2 regions of the Paenibacillus sp. 1-8 genome follow, and region 2 is predicted to be linked to the other one. Evidence: riboswitches for the same ligand, from Rfam matches in the RefSeq annotation. Region 2 holds a riboswitch; the other holds the start of a gene.
What was found. A riboswitch is a leader RNA that binds a small molecule or an ion and turns the genes downstream of it on or off. The one in region 2 is predicted to bind glycine.

Region 1: it holds a riboswitch for glycine, as region 2 does, so the genes downstream of both, AC0WRU_RS18980 (alanine/glycine:cation symporter family protein) here and sdaAB (L-serine ammonia-lyase, iron-sulfur-dependent subunit beta) in region 2, are expected to answer to the same signal.

Annotation. Positions count from the first base shown of each region.
Region 1 covers NZ_CM149995.1:4,142,678-4,149,070, forward strand. Annotated here, with positions in the region: gene AC0WRU_RS18975 (radical SAM protein) at 1-480, shown strand, start outside; gene AC0WRU_RS18980 (alanine/glycine:cation symporter family protein) at 691-2,109, opposite strand; glycine riboswitch at 2,269-2,363, opposite strand; glycine riboswitch at 2,381-2,457, opposite strand; gene AC0WRU_RS18985 (LacI family DNA-binding transcriptional regulator) at 2,871-3,842, shown strand; gene licT (BglG family transcription antiterminator LicT) at 4,077-4,925, shown strand; gene AC0WRU_RS18995 (beta-glucoside-specific PTS transporter subunit IIABC) at 5,162-6,393, shown strand, end outside.
Region 2 covers NZ_CM149995.1:531,219-537,611, reverse strand. Annotated here, with positions in the region: gene AC0WRU_RS02495 (ABC transporter ATP-binding protein) at 1-193, opposite strand, end outside; gene AC0WRU_RS02490 (DUF6359 domain-containing protein) at 518-2,122, opposite strand; glycine riboswitch at 2,336-2,449, shown strand; gene sdaAB (L-serine ammonia-lyase, iron-sulfur-dependent subunit beta) at 2,660-3,349, shown strand; gene sdaAA (L-serine ammonia-lyase, iron-sulfur-dependent, subunit alpha) at 3,339-4,238, shown strand; gene AC0WRU_RS02475 (Ig-like domain-containing protein) at 4,518-6,393, opposite strand, start outside.

The DNA.
Region 1 (6,393 bases), 1.8 Mb from region 2:
GGGGGCGAAAATGATCTGAATTTGTCCGTATGCGACGACCGTACGAAAGACCGTAAAATATGGGAGTTTAACGAAGCAGCCATTGCACAGGGATTGACTGTCAGCTCCTTTATCTCGGATATCCTGCTCCCTACAGGAGCCATATGCTATGCAGCCAAGCCCAATTCCCTGATTGTCGGATCAGACGGAAAGCTGTACAAATGCTCAGTCGCCATAGATCAGGAAAACAATCAGTTGGGCCAGATTCACGGGGACGGGAGCATGGAGCTGGATCTCGATAAAATGGCACTGTGGACCACTTCAGGTGAAGAAACGGACGCAAAGTGCCAAGCCTGCTTTTTCCGACCTGCCTGTCAGGGGAATCATTGCCCCCTGTACCGGATGCGCACAGGGAACCGCCCTTGCTCCTATGAAAAACGGCAGATCAAGCGAACCTTGCGTACGCTGTGGCTGCAATCCCAATCGGAGGAGGTGAAATAACATGAAGATTATTCGTCCTGCTGTACGACCTACAGCGATTACAACTGGCCGTCTGTCCAAATCTGTACCCGGCAATTTGAGCTAATCCTAAAGTAAGCTAAGTACACATATCTATAGAGCATCCCCCAGCTTCATCCTGCTCTATAACGTAAAAAGGGAGTGCCCTCCCAGCCTGTAATGGCTGAGGGACACTCCCTTTTCGTTGTTTCTTTACGAGCTGACTGTTTGTCCTTTTTCTTCTATGTCTATGGCTGCTCCTGCACTGGCACCTGCGAGTATTCCCTTTTTCTTGTTGGGATACAGGGAATCCATATAGGTACGGGTCTCAGCAACTACAATTCCCGACAAGCCAAGCAGTGCAATCAAGTTCGGGAAGGCCATCATGGCGTTAAAGATATCTGCCAGTAACCAGATCGCATCCAGCTTAATAAACGCACCTCCGGCAACCAGTGCAATGAACAGATAACGGTACGGCTTAATCCATTTGACACCCAGCAAATATTCAACACAACGTTCTCCATAGTAGTTCCAGCCAAGCATGGTGGTGAACGCGAACATAATCAGAATGATTGTGAGCAGTTCCGCACCAAGCGGGAATGCGCTGGAGAAAGCTTGCTGCGTCATCAAGCCCGCATCGGTAGGACCGCTCCATACGCCGCTAACCAGCAACGTCAACCCGGTCATCACGCAAATAATCATCGTATCTATAAAGACACCTGTCATGGAAATCAACCCCTGCTCCGCAGGCCATTTGGTTTTGGCGGCTGCGGCTGCAATCGGTGCGCTTCCCAATCCGGCCTCATTGGCAAAAATCCCTCTGGCTACCCCGCTGCGCATCGCCAGCATAATTGTAGCCCCGGCAAATCCACCCGTCGCAGATGTCGTGGAAAATGCCGAATGCAGCACAAGCGCGAGTGCGGCAGGAATCTGATCGGCGAACCGAATCAGTACGATCATACAGATCAGCACGTACAAGCCTGTTTTGAAGGGAACGACTTTGGTCGATACCTTGGCAATGCTTTTGAGCCCTCCAATGGTAACGAGTCCCGTAAGGGTAGCAATGATCAATGCCGTTACAATCGGCGGAACACCAAAGCTGTTTTCGGTCGAGGATACAATCGCTTTGACCTGCGGAAATGTTCCAATCCCGAACAACGCCACCAGCATTCCGGAAAAGGCGAACAGCATCGCCAGTGGTTTAAAGCGGCGTCCAAGCCCTTTTTCAATATAATACATCGGGCCGCCGGAAAATTGTCCATTCCGATCCTTCACCCGGTATTTTACCGCAAGCACACCTTCCGCATATTTCGTCGCCATCCCGAAAAAGGCTGCAACAACCATCCAGAACAGGGCACCCGGTCCGCCCAGTTTTATCGCTGTCGCGACGCCGACAATACTTCCTGTACCTACTGTAGCCGCCAGCGCCGTACTCAGGGCCGCAAAGCTGCTGACATCCCCGCTACCTTCATTCGGGGCCTTGCCGATCAGCTTGATCGCCAGAGGCAGGCAAAAGACCTGCAACATTTTCAAACGTATGGTCAGCCACAGACCTGTTCCCATGACGAGAATGATCAGAGGGGCACCCCATATCCAACTGCTAATCGTTTCTAATACATGTACCAAATTCATTTCAACCCGCTCCTCCAGCATATTAAAAAACAAAAAAGAGTCAAATCCGCTGATTCGACTCCTGGAGAGGTTAAAGGCACGAAAAAATACAACCATCTTGTGCAGAATTCAGCCACTAACAGCTCATAAAAAAGCCTAGGGCATACCCTGTCACAGGTTATTCGCGTCTCTGTCCTTTTGCCTGAGAGTTTAAGCAGATGATATCTGCGGTGCACCTTCGGCGCCCAATTAAGGGTCTCTCCAGAGTTCTGTCCGTTTACGGTCCCGCTTGTTGCTGTTATCAGCCCAAGCACCTGAGAGTTTTGCCCCTTCGGTCGGAACTTACGTTCCATCTCCCGCAAACATCAACCAGACATATGAAATTGTTTTTTATTATACAGAAAACTTTCAGCTTTTTACAAGTGAAAAATTTGTGAAGTCGTTTCAAGGCTGTTTAAAGTCGTTTTCCAATATTTAGATTGTCAGCAAAATCTCCTCAATCGTGGCAAAAGTACAACCAGATATCATCTGCCCTATGTTCAGATCAGAGACACCTTTCAAGTATCGAGAGTGTTCACACGCCAAGTGAGGGAGGCATGGAAACGGCCTAAAGCTTAGCTTTACGATATCGCAAGTATTTCCAGAATAATACCACATCATAAGAACTGTTTTTTTGAAATGCATTGACAGATGATATAAAATGGACGTAATGCCCTCATAAGCATCCTAAGCGTTGTAACGCGTTTCATATCAAGTATTTTTCTTATGTGAGGAGAAGCATCATGTCGAATCTTGATCAAATTGCCAAACTGGCTGGCTTTTCCAAAGCTACGGTATCCAGAGTGTTAAACAATTCCCCCCATGTGAGCCAGGAAACAAGAAGCAAAATTTTAAAAATCATGCAGGAGCTGGATTACGTTCCCAACCGGAACGCCATTTCCTTATCCAAAGGTCAGACCCTTCAAATTGGCATTATCACTTCAACCATTAATGAAATTGTTCTCGCATTTCTGAACAGCTTTGTAGAGGTGGCGGGCCAGTACGAATTTCAAACGATTATTTATACTTCCGGAGAAGACAAGAAGAAAGAGCTTCTGGCCTTCGAAGATCTGAAAAGAAAAAGAGTTGATGCGTTAGTTATCATTTCCTGTGTAAATGATACCGATTTGTTAAGCACTTATTGCAAGTATGGCCCGATTGTGTCATGGCAACGAATGGATCATACCGATATTCGCTCCGTCGCCATGGACCAGTATGAAGGATATATGCTAGCGCTAAAACACTTGATACAAAAAGGCTATACTCGTATAGCCAATGCCTTTGGCCGCCCACGCAGTATCAACACCCACAGCAGACAACGAGCCTATGCGTATATTATGGAGCAGCACAATCTTCCTGTATTGCAGCATTGGAATTATTCTTCCATCTATAACATCCGTGACGGTGAACAGGTGGTGCGTGATTTGTTACAGTATCGGGACGAATTCCCACAGGCTATTCTATGCTCCAACGATTATGTGGCGGTTGGTATCATCTGCGAAGCCCGTAGACAACTGCTGAACGTGCCGGAAGATCTGGCGATTGTCGGGTTTGATAATACGGAACTTGCGCATACTATGGGCATTACGACCATCCAGAACCCGATTGCAGCTCAGGCACAAAATGCTTTTTACATGCTTTCCCCTCAGCTCGTAGGTCACCAAATGGAGCTGCACCCCCTGCAATACAGCCTCATTGAACGCACGACTACATAGAGTAACGCTTAACTGAGGGGTTAGGCGAAAGGACCTGTGTTTGTAATGTTTTTTGTCGAATAAGAATAAAATATGTTGAAATCGCTTTTTTTTGTGCTACAATAGCACTATATCGAAGGATTGTGACCGGTGATGCGGGCAATGCCTGAGTTCAATTGAGTGCTATTGCTAACAATAGTGTTGAATTGTGCTTGGGCATTTTTTATTGGTAAAGGATGGGAGGGGGGAACTTCAATGATTATTGAGAAGGTGCTCAATAACAACGTCCTGTTGACTAAAAATGATAAAGGCAAAGAGGTCATCGTAATGGGAAGAGGCATTTCCTTCAAAAAGGTGGCTGGCGACCAAGTCGATGATCATAAAATAGATAAAATCTTCATATTAAATGAAAACGAGTTCACAGCCAAATTAACGGAGCTGCTGAACGATATTCCCGTATCCCATCTGGAGGTCGTTAATGAAATTGTGACCCATGCAACGCAAGTGCTGGATACAGAATTAAGCGACAATATTTATTTAACGCTGACCGATCATATTCATTTTGCCATACAGCGGCAAGAAAAGGGGCTGGCGCTCCAAAACGCGATGCTGTACGATATTAAACGCTTTTACAAGAAAGAATTTGAGGTTGGGCTGGATGCTCTGCAAAAAATTGAAGATACGCTCGGAGTAAAGCTGGGCGAAGACGAAGCGGGATTTATCGCATTGCATATGGTGAACGCTCGAATCGACGGTAACGAAATGAAATCTACGCTAAAAATGACGGAAATCGTTCAGCATATATTGAATATTATTACGTATCATTACGGTATTGTGCTGGATGAGTCCTCCTTTAGCTATTCGAGATTTTTGACACATTTGCAATATTTTGCGATGCGGGTGATTCGTAAAGAGGTCATTCACAGCGGCGAAGAATTTTTGTACAACCAGGTGAAGCAGACGTATACCGAAGCTTTCGCCTGTGCGCAAAAAATCAATGAGTATTTGGAAAAAACATACGACCAATATTTAAGCAAGGACGAATATGTGTATCTGACCATTCATATTCATCGAGTGACGGAGCGAAATAATATCACGGAGTAACAGGCAAGTAAACTTCATAATTTCATCGTATAAGGATTGTGACTGGTAAGGCAGGCAAAACCTAAACTGATGGCGAAATCGGACGTTCTTCTTTAAGGAGAGGACGTGTCCCTTTCGCTACGAGTTTAGGTTTTTCTTGTTTATAAGGTTAAAAAATTGCACGCCGGCGCATCTTTTTAACCTTGTAAACGGTAAATCCTATCCATACCAAGAATAACCTATAAGGAGTTCTGAACATGAGTGATAAAGAGCTATCCAAAAAAATAGTGACCCTCGTTGGCGGCGAAGAGAATGTCAATTCGGTATTCCATTGCGCTACACGCTTGAGATTTAAATTAAAGGATCGTACAAAAGCAGACAAAGCTGCATTGGAAGCAACGCCCGGTGTCATTACGGTGGTTGAAAGCAGCGGCCAGTTTCAAGTTGTTATCGGCAACAATGTAGGTCAAGTATTCGAACATATGATGGCAGAAACGAATTTGCAGGATGCCGAAAATGTAGGTGAGAAAAAGGAAGAGTCTTCCGAAAAAACGAACTTTCTTGGTAAAGCCGTCGATATCATTTCCAGCATTTTTTCTCCTCTCTTGGGCGCACTTGCTGGAGCTGGTTTGCTTAAAGGGATTCTGGCATTAATTTTGTCACTCCATTGGATTGATAAAACAAGCGGTACGTATCTGATTCTGAACGCCGCTTCGGACAGCGTATTTTATTTCCTGCCCGTATTTCTGGCTTTTACATCGTCACGTAAATTTAAGACAAATGCCTTTGTATCGGTCGCAGTTGCCGGAGCACTCGTCTACCCGGATGTTATTGCAGCGGTGGACAATCCGGCCAAACTGGCTTTTCTCGGCATTCCCATCATTCTGATTAAATACAGTTCCAGTGTCATCCCGATTATTCTCGCGGTGTGGGTACAGTCTTATGTAGAACGATGGTTTAATTCCTTTATCCATCAATCGGTTAAAAATATTATCGTACCGATGCTATCCCTGCTAGTCGTTGTGCCATTGACGTTTTTGGCCTTTGGTCCCGTAGGGAACCTGATCAGCCAAGGCTTGGCAAGCGGTTTTACATGGGTATACAATTTAAGCCCGTTGATCGCTGGTGCTGTTGCCGGGGCGTTCTGGCAAGTATTTGTTATTTTCGGTGTACATTGGGGCTTCGTTCCTATCATGCTGTCCAATATCGCAACCTTGGGCTATGACACGATGCTTCCGATGCTTACAGCAGCTGTACTTTCTCAGGCTGGTGCAACATTGGGCGTATTCCTGAAATCCCGAAATACTCAAATGAAGGCTTTGGCAGGTTCCTCTACGCTGGCGGCTGTTTTTGGGATTACAGAACCAACGATTTATGGCGTAACTTTAAAATTGAAAAAGCCATTCATTTATGCTTGTATTTCCGGTGGTATTGGCGGGGCTATTATCGCTTCCGGCGGAGCGACTGCAAAATCCTTCTCCCTGCCTAG
Region 2 (6,393 bases):
TACGCTCCAGATCGTGCAGCTGTGCTATCGAAAGCGCCAGCGCGCTTTTGCCGCAGCCGGATTCCCCGACCACAGCCAGCACCTCATTGGGGTTGACCGTCAGATCCAGATGGTCAACTGCAGGGTAATATTGATCCTTAATGCGAAAAGATACCGTTAACCCTTTGATCTCCAACACCGGCTCGCTACTCAATGTATATGCTTCCTCCATTCTCCATGGCCTTGTCCTGCTAATGCACGCCACGCTTGATGTTAAACCTCTCATAAACATTACACACTGATTTAGTCGGAATAATTTGAATTCATCCTATCACCAGTATATGGATATATCAATTAAGATTAGACTATCACCATCATTGGTAAAACCAATGATTCAGCAGCAGCGCGACCTTTCTGGCACAAAATATAATGAAATAACCAACCACAGGTTAATTTTTAGCACAAAAAAAGCCGCCTGACCCCCTTAAAGGGATCAAGCGACTGGCTGGTCCAGCTCAAATTGTGCTCTCTTCGTTAGTTACGAGGCCGCTCCATAGGAGCCGGATTTGAACGTTCTTGGATCGTACCATTTGTAGCCCGCTGCCGGAGCAGCCCAAGGCTCAGGCTGCGGTTCCGTGGAAGCCGCAGGCTCCTCGAACGGTAGCAGCTGTGTTGGCTGGTCTAGCGTCAGGCCTGCCACATCGGACAGCTTCGTATAGTCCTGCTTCCATGCGAGCCATTGGACCGTCTGTACCAGGAAGGTGGAATCGTCCACTTCCTTGAAGCCATCGTACGTCTTCTTCGACTGTCCGTTTTCCTCACGAACATATTTCGGCGTGGCATCCTCAACTGGCGAAGAATCGCCGATAAACGCTGCCTTGCCTTGGCCCACCTTGGAGATAGCGGCATAAGGTCCTTCCGCACGACCCCCGCCGTTATAAACTCCCTGGTCCACAGCATTGCCCCATTTGTTCGTGCCCGAAGGGATATAAGCGATTCCTTTCGCCTTGGTCGGGTCAATAATCGCCAGTGTAGAACCAGCATGCATTGCAATCGAACGTACACCCTTCGTAATGCCAAAGGATTGATCTGCCGCTACGATGTCCGTAGCGTTCACGTCACCAAGTGCATTGTAGCGGAAACGAACGCCAAAGTTCGTCGCCAGCCAGTCGGAACTGGTTAATCCCTGCATAGCTGGTGATGCAGCTTCTTCTGTAGTCATGCCTTTGGCCGGATTGGAATAGGCTCCACGGCGGTAGCCGTTCATAACCTCGGAGGAATCCCAACGGTTTTTGTTTCGGTCAGCGTTATAGTGGTCAGAAATGAAGAAAATGCTGCCTCCATTCTTCACGTATTGCACCAGTGCGGCCTGCTCGGATGCCTTAAAGGCAACATTGGCTTCACCAATGATGAACACATCGTATGGACGCAGCTTGTCATACGTTATAGCCTGCTCTCCATAGGTAAAAGGAATGGAACGGTTCAACGGGTCCACGGTAAAACCTGCATTACGCAGTCCGCCCGCAAAATCGGAAAAGGCTCCATCAATAACCCAATCTGCTGCTCCGGCTGTCTGTGCGTGCGTATTATCAAACAGTACTTTTTTGCCTTTTCCATCCGGTAATGTCGTACCGGGTTGACCCGGGGTACCAGGATCAGGTTCGCCCGGATCACCAGGATTTCCAGGCTCGCTTCCGCTTACCAGCTCCACAGCGCTTGGGCTTTTCACGCCGCCAAAATTGTTATAGGCACCGAGCGCACCCGTCACGCGAATTTTACTGCCGATCAGCTCAGGATGGCCTGACAGCCCGAATGCTCCTCTATACGCGGATGTCAGTTGTACATTTAACAGATTAGACGTATTACGTTCACTCGCCTGATCCGCAATCAGTACGTTAAAATCGTTTGCAAACGGGGCAGAGAAATTAGCCGTTTTCGATCCGGTGGCATGTCCTACGACGTAGCCTTCTACCGTCACCGTACCTCCGCTGCTTTGACGCTGAAGCGCTTCCGCTACCGTCAACGCGCCCTCTGCCTTGACCTGGCCGAATGGAACGAAGAGTCCTACCAGCAGTGATACGATTGCCGCCAGATGCAGCATTCCTTTTAAGCGTGAACCTGTGAACCGGAAACCTTTTACCATACGTAAATGTCCCTCCCATTATTCCATAAATTAGCTTGTCCTCTATCAGATTAGCTATCAACCTTCTAATTCCTTCCTGTTTTCATCCATAATTATGTAAAATTTAATCTTTTTTATTGAGAAGGTACCTGATTATGTAAAATTTCAACCTGTGATTGACACCGGGCATGGCATACATTACGCTTAGGAGGAAATGTTGAACGGTATACGCGAATGAAGATGACGGGAGAGTCTGTCCGGGAAGCACATCCCGGCGGCACCGAAGGAGCAAGACGCCAGCACCCGGCTGGCGGATAATCTCTCAGGTCCATGTATCGCCATCTGACGCAACTCTGGAGAGAGCGCAAGCCACCCAAGGGGTAAGGCGGTAGTACACCGCACGAAACTCTCAGGTAACGAGGACAGAGATAAGGGAAATTTCCTTATCCTGTCCTTTTTTGTGCTTACATGCTGCGTTAGCATTAGAAACTGTCACACCCGCGCAAGGGCGCGGCAACACCATATACTATGGTATTCAAACATACAGGGGGCCACACCATGCGTTTCAAAGATGTATTTTCCATTATCGGTCCGGCTATGACTGGACCCTCCAGCTCGCATACCGCAGGCGCAGTGCGGCTCGCACGCGTTGCCCGACACTGGCTTGGTACGCAACCTGACCGTGCCCGCCTGACGCTGTACGGCTCATTTGCCGATACGTACAAGGGACACGGCACAGACCTGGCACTCATTGCCGGACTGCTGAATTACGATACAGACGACCACCGGATTCCGGATGCGGAGCAATGTGCAGAGCAAGCCGGGATGGAAGTAGAGTTCGCTGTCAGCGGACTGCCCGCCCCCCATCCGAACACGGTCCGCTTCGAGCTATGGAAGGGTGAAGAACAGCGCACGCTGCTAGGCTCCTCCATCGGCGGCGGCAGCATTCATGTCCAGCAGCTTAACAAGTTCCGGGTCAATCTGACCGGAGAGCTGCCTACGCTGGTGCTTCTTCACTCGGATAAGCCCGGAACATTGGGCGCGGTGACTTCGGCGCTGGGTGCAGCTAACATTAACATTGCCTACATGCACGTGGATCGCAAAGGCCGGGATGGCGAAGCGCTCACTGCTATTGAAACCGATAGCCCCGCTCCGGCTGAATTAATTGCCGAGCTGCGGGCTTTGCCTCATATGTATGAAATCAAAATGATTAATTTGAAAAAAGGAGCTGAATCCGATGCGGTTTAGCCATCTGCATGAATTAGGTGCCTTGTGCGCCAAGGAATCCACTACGATTGGGCGCCTGATGATCAAGGAACAGGTACAAGAAACGAACACACCGGAGGAAGAAATCTTCCGACAAATGGCTGATTATTATGAAGTCATGAAGGAAGCCGTTCATCGCGGGCAAACACAGGACACCGTATCCCGCAGCGGATTGACGGGCGGCGACGGCAAGCGCCTGGCGGAATATTTGCGCGCAGGGGAAACCTGCTCCGGCGATGCCTCGGCACTCGCCATGGCGTACGCCCTCTCCGTGTCGGAGGTCAATGCGTCCATGGGTCGCATTGTTGCCACGCCTACCGCGGGTTCATGCGGGGTCATCCCCGGCGTGTTCATCAGCGCGCAGGAGCGGTTTGGCTGGGATGACGAGCATATGGTGCGCGGACTGTTCGCCGCTGGAGCGATTGGCTACGTTATCGCCAACAATTCCTTTATCTCCGGTGCGGAGGGAGGCTGTCAGGCCGAGATTGGCTCAGCCATCGGGATGGCTGCAGGCGCTATGGTCGAGCTGCGCGGCGGTACGCCAGAACAGGCCATTCATGCAGTGGGCCTCGCGCTCAAGAACACGCTCGGCCTGATTTGCGACCCCGTCGCCGGGCTCGTGGAGATTCCTTGCATCGTGCGCAACGGGCTGGGAGCCGTGACCGCGCTTGCCGCTGCGGATATGGCTCTGGCGGGTGTGCGCAGCGCCATCCCGTCTGACGAAGTCATCGACGTGATGCTCGAAGTCGGCAGCGCGATGCCGTCCAAGCACCGCGAGACCGCCAAAGGCGGCCTGGCCCAAACGCCGACCGGCAAGCGTCTGACGGAGTCGCTTACACGCAACATACCAGCCAAGAAGGATAAGTCGTAGCTTCTAAGCGGTAAACCTCCTCCCGCATGTAGATCGGGAGAGAAGCTGCCGTCTGTCCAGCCACATAAAGGTGAAAAGGTTGCTCGACACTTCCATTTTATCAAAGAACGGTTTTTTTTGATTTTAGAAGGATTGCAGAAGCTTTTCTCGCTGGTCACAACAGCGATTGGAACAACGGTCCGTTCGCGAAGCGTCCATCTGAGTGCCAACGAATATCATTCTCTAAAGCAAAGGGGCGCCCCATTGCCATTTCCATGGCTTTTGGGACACCCCTTTTTTTTACTGAACGTTCACCAGTACCTTCGTTGTTTTACCTGCATATTTCACCGTAATGACAGCTTTACCTTTACCCTGTGCCTTAATGCTGCCGTCTTTAACCGTAGCAACAATAATTCGGGACGAGGACCAGACAGCCGGCTTGGATACATCCTTCTCCGACTCATCCTTATACGTAGCTGTAGCCGTAACCTTAGCTATCTGTCCTGCTTTCAAATTCAGCGAGACTTCGTCAGTTTGCAAATATTTAAGCGTATCGACATCCACCGGTACGGTGATATATTTCCCGCCAAACTTCGCCTGAATATTGGTTTTACCGTAGCTTACTGCGGTAACCTGGCCCTTTTTGACCGTAGCTACCTTATAATTGAGCGTTTTCCATTCGGCTTGGGCCGTAACGTCTTTTTCTTTGCCATCACTGGATTTGACCACAATTGCGATGGTTTTTTGATCTCCGGATTTAAGCGATAACGCGATAGCATCCGCCTCAATCTGTTGCGCCACATCCACTTCTACTGTAAATGTAATGCTTTGCTTGCCATAAGAAGCTGTAACAGTAGCCTTACCACTGCCATTCGCTTTGATCAAGCCCTCGCTAACCTCAACCACTTTCACATTGCTGGTAGTCCAGGTGGCATCCTTGGTTACATCTGCTTTTGTACCGCCACTCTTGACGCCTGCTACTTTCAACTGCTTCGTTTCCTGGGCACCAAGCGCAATCACGCGTGTGTCTGTTTCCAAACGGTCTACGAGACCGACTTGTACATTAATGGTCAGCTTTTTGCCATTATAAGTGGCTGTAACAACCGCCTTACCCGCTGCTTTACCTGTAATTGTACCTTTGGATACCGAAGCAACATCTTCCGCACTTGAAGTCCATTCTGCATCCTGTGTAACATCTTCCTTACGACCATCTGCATAGGTAGCAGTCAGAGTCGCAACATAGTCCTCATTAATATCAATCGTTGCCGTTTTGGAGGACAATGCCAGATCACCAGGCACATTCACAGATACCGTCGCTGTGACTGTTTTGCCGCCATAAGAAGCAGTGATCGTAGCCTCACCTGTTTTATAGCCCGTTACTTCACCCTTGCTAACAAAAGCAATATCTTCATTGCTGGATTTCCATTCTGCCTTATCCGTGATATCTTCTTCCGTACCTGTTACGTACGTCGCGGTTAGCTTGAGCTTCTTGGATTCCTTGGCATTCAGGCTCAGCTTGTCCTCGCTCAAATCCAGATATCTGGACGTTTCCACATCTGCCTTAATCGAAACCGTCTTATCGCCATACTTCGCGGTCACCGTAGCCGAACCCGCTCCAATCGCCATAATCGTTCCTTTGGTCACCGTCGCAATTTTTTCGTCGCTTGTGGACCATGTAGCTTTATCCGAGACATCCGTTACCGTTCCATCAGGGTACACCGCAGAAACCTGTACTTTTTTGGATTCATCCAAACGGAGAAAAATATTGGATTCGCTGGCTTTCAGCTTATTCGTTTGATCCACATCCACCGAAATGGTAGCAGACATCGTACCGTATTTACCGGTAATCGTCGCTTTACCCGCGCTGTAGCCCGTAATCGTGCCTTTCAGTATATCCGCCACGGCTGCATTGCTTGAGCTCCAATCGGCGGACTCTGTAACATCCTGCACCGTTCCATCAGGGAAGGTCGCGGTCAGTTTAACCTTCTCGGTATCCTTCAACAAAAGGGAAACTTCTGGTGAACTGACTTCCAGACGCTTAACCTGTTCTACCTGTACAGCAATCGTTACCGTCTGTTGACCGTATACGGCTTTAATATTGGCTGTACCTGCTCCCTGAGCGGTCACCAATCCGTTAACAACGGTTGCTACCTTTTGATTATCCGAAGTCCAAGTC